2 regions of the Variovorax terrae genome follow, and region 1 is predicted to be linked to the other one. Evidence: predicted binding sites of a transcription regulator. Region 1 holds the regulator's gene; the other holds the start of a gene.
The links. The regulator sigma-54, encoded in region 1, starts transcription at its own class of promoters, with help from an activator protein. The targets are predictions, from matches to a motif close to TGGCANGNAANCTGCTTT.
Positions count from the first base shown of each region.

Region 2: the regulator sigma-54 is predicted to act here: its motif matches at 1,135-1,152, upstream of MMF98_RS19525 (ammonium transporter).

Region 1 covers NZ_JALGBI010000003.1:710,269-713,490, reverse strand. Annotated here, with positions in the region: gene MMF98_RS22740 (Bug family tripartite tricarboxylate transporter substrate binding protein) at 1-604, shown strand, start outside; gene MMF98_RS22735 (RNA polymerase factor sigma-54) at 702-2,255, opposite strand; gene lptB (LPS export ABC transporter ATP-binding protein) at 2,350-3,120, opposite strand; gene lptA (lipopolysaccharide transport periplasmic protein LptA) at 3,117-3,222, opposite strand, start outside.
Region 2 covers NZ_JALGBI010000003.1:34,166-37,387, forward strand. Annotated here, with positions in the region: gene MMF98_RS19525 (ammonium transporter) at 1-1,100, opposite strand, end outside; gene MMF98_RS19530 (sulfite exporter TauE/SafE family protein) at 1,488-2,246, shown strand; gene mrdA (penicillin-binding protein 2) at 2,357-3,222, opposite strand, start outside.

The DNA of each region.
Region 1 (3,222 bases):
GCTGGGCCTGGCGATCGGGCCGGGCGTGCCCGCCAGCGTCACGACGCTGGCCGAGTTCGTGGCCTGGTGCAAGGCGAATCCGGCCCGCTCCAACTTCGGCACGGCCAGCGGCTCGAGCCAGCATTTCGCCGGCGTGATGTTCAGCCGCGCCGCGGGCATCGAGCTGCGCCTGGTGCCCTACAAAGGCGGCGCGCCGGCCGTGGTGGACCTGCTGGGCGGCCACGTCAGCTCCACGGTGAGCCCGCTGCCGGAGATCATTCCACACGCGGCCGACGGCAAGCTCCGCATCCTCGCGGTCACCGGCAGCAAGCGCTCGCGCTTCCTGCCGAACGTGCCGACGATGGTGGAGTCGGGCTACCGCGACGTGGTGTTCCAGGACTGGTCGGGTGTGCTCGCCCCGGCGAAGACGGCGCCCGAGCTGGTGGCGCGCGCCAATGCCGCGATCTCGGGCTATGTGCGCTCGGACAAGGGCATCGAGGCCCTGGCCCAGCTCGGCACCGAGGCCGATGCGCAGGGCGTGGCCGAGTTCGGCGCCGCGGTCAAGTCGAGCTGGGAACGCTACCGCGCGATCGTGCAGTCGACCGGGTTCACCGCGGAAGACTGAGCGGCGCCGCGGCGCGCCCTTCACCTGCTGGAACGTCCTCCCCTCCTCGCTGAGGCGGCGCGCCGGGGTGCGCGACGAGCAGTCGAGCCGGCCGCCGCTACAGCGCCTTGCGCAGGTTGGCGGGCGCGATGCGCAGCGCCTCGCGGTACTTGGCCACCGTGCGGCGCGCGCACTCGATGCCCTGCTCCTTGAGCATCTCGGAAATCTGGTTGTCCGACAGCGGCTTCTTCGTGCTCTCGGAGGCCACGAACTGCTTGATCAGCGCGCGCACCGCGGTGCTGGAGGCGTTGCCGCCAGTCTCGGTGCCCAGGGCCGAGCCGAAGAAGTATTTGAGCTCGAACGTGCCGTAGGGCGTGGCCATGTACTTGGCGGTGGTCACGCGCGAGATGGTGGACTCGTGCAGGCCCAGCTCGTCGGCGATCTCGCGCAGCACCAGCGGGCGCATCGCCAGCTCGCCGTGCACGAAGAAGTTCTTCTGGCGCTCGACGATGGCGTTGGAGACGCGCAGGATGGTGTCGAAGCGCTGCTGGATGTTCTTGATGAACCAGCGCGCCTCCTGCAGCCGCTGCTGCAGCGCCTGGTGGCCCTCGCCCTTGTGCGACTTGAGCGCGTTGGCGTAGATGTCGTGCACCTTCAGGCGTGGCATCACGTCGGGGTTGAGCTGCACGCGAAAGCGCACCTGCGCGCCGCGCCCCGCCTTGACCACGATCACGTCGGGCACGATGATGTTGCGCTCCACGTCGACGAAGCGCCGCCCCGGCTTGGGCTCGAGCCGGGTGATGAGCGGGATCGCGGCCCGCACGTCGGCCTCGCTGTGGCCGCACAGCTGGGCCAGGCGCTTCACATCGCGCCGCGCCAGCAGCTCGATCGGCAGGGCGCACAGCGCCAGGGCGGTATCGCGGTCCGGCACGGTGCGCGGCAGGGCGTTCAGCTGCAGCGTCAGGCACTCGCTAAGCGTGCGTGCGCCCACCCCGGTGGGCTCCAGGTGCTGCAGCAGGTGCAGCGCCACCGTGAAGCGGTGCACCAACTCCTCGCCCTGTTCCAGGTCGTCGCCGGCCAGGCTGACGGCCAGCGCCTCGAGCGAGTCTTCCAGGTAGCCATCGTCGTTGAGCGACTCGATCAGGAAGCTCAGGGCGGCCCGGTCGGTGTCGTCCAGGCGCAGCGCCAGCGCCTGGCGGTGCAGATGGCTTTGCAGCGATTCCTGGCTGCGCGCGAGTTCGGTGGCGTCGACGTCGTCGCCGTCATGGTTGTTGTTCTTGCGCGCGGGCGCGTCGCCGCCCCATTCGCTGTCGTCGGGGGCGATGTCGATGCCGCCATCGCCCTCCCAATCCGGCGCATCCTCGGCCGCCGCCGGGTTTTCTGAATCATTGGGAGCAGAGGTCCCTGTGTCGCCTTGATAGTTTGCTATCGAATCAGGAGCAACCTCGGCCTCGTGGCCGTCGTCCTGCGCCGGCGCATCGGCCTGCGCGAGGCCGAACTCCTCGCGCGGCGCCTCGTCCAGCGTGAGTTCGAGAAAGGGGTTGTCGTCGAGCATCTGCTCGACTTCCTGGCTCAGCTCGAGCGTGGACAGCTGCAGCAGCCGGATCGACTGCTGCAGCTGCGGCGTGAGCGCCAGGTGCTGCGAGACGCGAAGGGAAAGGCCTTGTTTCACGGCAGCTGCGGCCCCGCGGCCAAAGGCAGCGAACGGCCGCTCTCCGAGCAAGTGCGGCGGCCGCGCGCCATGGGCAGACAGCGGGCGGAAGCCATCACATCCTGAAATGCTCGCCGAGGTACACGCGGCGTACGTCGGCGTTGTTGACGATCTCCGAGGGCGTGCCCTGGGCCAGCACGTGGCCGTCGCTGATGATGTAGGCGTGGTCGCAGATGCCCAGGGTCTCGCGCACGTTGTGGTCGGTGATGAGCACGCCGATGCCGCGCGACTTCAGGAAGCCGATGATGCGCTGGATCTCGATCACGGCGATCGGGTCGATGCCGGCGAACGGCTCGTCCAGCAGGATGAAGCGCGGCTGGGTGGCCAGCGCGCGCGCAATCTCCACGCGGCGGCGCTCGCCGCCCGACAGCGCCAGCGCCGGCGAATCGCGCAGGTGCTCCACGCGCAGGTCCTGCAGCAGCGCGGTCAGGCGCCGCTCGATCTCCTCGTGGCGCAACGGCTGGCCGGCTTCGTCGTTCTGCAGTTCCAGCACGGCGCGCACGTTGTCCTCGACACTGAGCTTGCGGAAGATCGAGGCCTCCTGCGGCAGATAGGACAGGCCCAGCCGCGAGCGGCGGTGGATCGGCATGTGGCCGACCGGCTGGCCGTCGATGCTGATGTCGCCGGCGTCGGCGCGCACCAGGCCCACGATCATGTAGAACGAGGTGGTCTTGCCCGCGCCGTTGGGCCCGAGCAGGCCGACGACCTCGCCCTTCTGCACGCCCAGCGAAACATCCTTGACCACCTTGCGGCTGCCATAGGACTTCTGCAGGTGGCGCGCCTCGAGCCGGCTGGTGGCGGCCGCTTCCGCGTTCGCCGCCGTCACCGCTTCTCCCCGCCCAGGTTGGTGCTGGGGCGCAGCGCGGCGGGCGGCGGGGCCGACGGCACGGGCGCCGAAGGGTCGACCTTGGGGGTCAGCATGGCACGG
Region 2 (3,222 bases), 680 kb from region 1:
ATGACCAGCGCCGAGCGGGGCGAGACGAAGCCCGAGGCCGGCGTGATGGCCACCAGCCCCGCCACCAGGCCCGAGCACAGGCCGAGCAGCGAGGGGCGGCGGCGCAGCACCCACTCGCCCAGCATCCACGAGATGGCGCCGGCCGCCGCGGCGATGTGCGTGACGGCCATCGCCAGGCCGGCGCGGCCGTCGGACGCCACGGCCGAGCCCGCGTTGAAGCCGAACCAGCCGACCCACAGCAGGCCGGCGCCGGCCATGGTGAGGCCGAGGTTGAAGGGCTCGAACGGCTCGCGCCCGTAGCCGCGCCGCGCGCCTAGGAAGTAGGCGCAGACCAGGCCCGAGACACCGGCGTTGATGTGCACCACCGAGCCGCCCGCGAAGTCGAGCGCGCCCAGTTTGGCCAGCCAGCCGCCCGGCTCCCAGACCCAGTGCGCCACCGGCGCGTAGACGAACAGCGTCCACATGCCGATGAACCAGAGCATGGCCGAGAAGCGCATGCGCTCCACGAACGAGCCCACCACCAGCGCCGCGGTGATGATGGCGAAGCTGAGCTGGAACATCGCGTAGACCGACTCGGGCACGTTGGGCGCGACGTGGCTGACCGCCACCTTGCCCGCCTCCTTCATGTAGTCCAGGCCGCTGAACCACAGCCGTTCGCTGCCGCCGAGCCAGCCGCTGCCCGGGGTGAAGGCCCACGAGTAGCCTACGGCGAACCACAGCAGGCTGACCAGCGCCGCGATGGCCACCACGCAGGCCATGGTGTTGAGCACGTTCTTCTTGCGCACCATGCCGGCATAGAACAGCGCGATGCCCGGCAGCGTCATCAGCAGCACCAGCGCCGTGGAGGTCATCATCCAGGCGGTGTCGGCCGCGTTCAGGCTGTCCTGCGGCACCAGCGAGGGGCGCGTCGGGGCGGCGGCAGGCGCCGGGGCGGGCACGGCAACGGCCGGCGCCACCTGCGCTGCGGGCGCTTCGGCCGGTGCGCTGGCCGTGGCGGCCGGCGGGTTTGGAGGAGCCGCGGGCGCCTGGGCCCAGGCCATGGCCCCGCACCCCGCCCAGAGCCCGATGATCAGGATGATCCGCCGTCCGACTGCCCTCATGATGGTTCCCGTTTTGTGCCCAACTGCAAGCTGCTCTGCATAAGTCATGCCAAAGCGCGGCGGCGTTTTGCGCCCCTTCCTGCGGCACCGGATCGCCCGCCATGGCGCGAAGGCCTGGCCGGGAAATCCCCAATGCACTGGGAAAGTGCATCCGGTAAAGTGTTACCACTCGCAACCGGGCCACGCTGCCCGTGAGGGCGAGGGACCGAGGAGACACCCACAAGTTACCAGAATACATTTGCAGGCATCCCGCGAGATGCTGATTCACAAGGCGCCGGCCCAGCCGGCGCCTTTTTCTTTTTCTGGAACCAAACCCGCCAAGGTCCGCATCGCACGGTCATTCCATGCTATTGATTTGAGAGTACGCACGGATGCGACAATCGAGTCATGGAATTGTTTGTCGTGTCGCTGGCCTCGCTGCTGGCCGGTTTTGTGGACTCGATCGTGGGCGGCGGCGGCCTGATTCTGGTGCCCGCCCTGTTCGCCACCTTCCCCACCACCCACCCTGCCACCCTGTTCGGCGTCAACAAGAGCGCCTCGGTCTGGGGCACGGCCATCGCCACCTGGCAGTACCACCGGCGCGTGCAGATGCGCTGGGCCGCCCTGCTGCCGGCCGCCGCCGCGGGCTTTGCCGGCTCGTTTGCCGGCGCCTGGGCCGTGACCGTGATCTCGCCGGAATTCCTGCGCCGGCTGCTGCCCTTCATCCTGATCGCGGTGCTGGCCTACACGCTGGCCAAGAAGCAGCTCGGCCACACCCATGCGCCGCGCCTGTCGGGCCGCGCCGAGACGCTGGCGGCCAGCGTGATCGGCCTGGTGCTGGGCTTCTACGACGGCTTCTTCGGCCCCGGCACCGGCAGCTTCTTCGTGTTCCTGTTCGTGCGCTGGCTGGGCTACGACTTCCTCAACGCCTCGGCCTCGGCCAAGCTGCTCAACACCGCCACCAACCTGGCCGCGCTGATCCTGTTCGCGCTCAAGGGCCATGTGTGGTGGCATTTCGCGCTGACGCTGGCCATCGCCAACGTGGTCGGCAGCCTGCTGGGCACGCACATGGCGCTCAAGCACGGCACGGGCTTCGTGCGCAGCGTGTTCATCCTGGTGGTCAGCGCGCTGATCCTGAAGACCGGCTACGACGCCTTCCTGCGCTGATTGCTACGGTTTTAATAGCGCCCGATGACCGCAGGACAAGGACATCCAGCCGTTTTCACCATGAAACAGCCGCCTGAGCCGGCGCAAAGGCGTTTTCGGGGCAACAGACCCTAGCGCTCGGCCCGGCCCGCGGCCACGGTCAGCGGCCCCGGGGCGGGCGGCGCGCCAGCCGCCACGGGCGCCGCGGCCGATGCCGCAGGCACGGCGGCAGCCAGGGCGCCCACGCCGCCGGCCGGCGGCCAGGCCACGTCCGCCGCCGCCCGCGGCTTGCCGAGGGGCGCGGAGGCCTGGCCCTTCTGCACCGCCGCCAGGTCCTGCTCGCTCGGGTACTGGCCGAGCAGCCAGTAGTCGAACACGCGGCGCGCCAGCGGCGCGGCCACCTCGGCGCCCCAGCCGGCGTTCTCCACGATCACGGCCAGCGCGATCTTCGGCTCGTCGGCCGGCGCGAACGCCATGTAGACGGCGTGGTCGCGCTGGTGCTCCTCGAGCTTGGCCTTGTTGTACTTGTCCTTCTGGCCGATGGTCACGGCCTGCGCGGTGCCGGTCTTGCCCGCGCTCAGGTAGCCGGCGCCCGCGAACACGCGCGCCGAGGTGCCCTCCTGCGTCACGCCCACCAGGGCGCGGCGCACCACGGCCACGTTCTCGGGCTTGAAGCCCAGGTCTTCGGGCGCGGGCTGCACCACCGGCTCGCGCGTGCGCGTCACCGCGTCCTGCGTCGCCAGCACCAGGTGCGGCTTGTGCTTGACGCCGTTGTTGGCCAGGATGGCCGTGGCCTGCGCCATCTGCAGCATGGTGAAGGTGTTGTAGCCCTGGCCGATGCCCAGCGAGATGGTTTCGCCCGCGTACCACTTCTTCTGCTCGGGGCGCTTGTAGGCATTGCGCTTCCACTCGGTGCTGGGCAGCACGCCGCGCACCTCGCCGTTGATGTCGATGCCGGTGATCTGGCCGAAGCCCAGCGGCTTCATGAAGTCGTGCA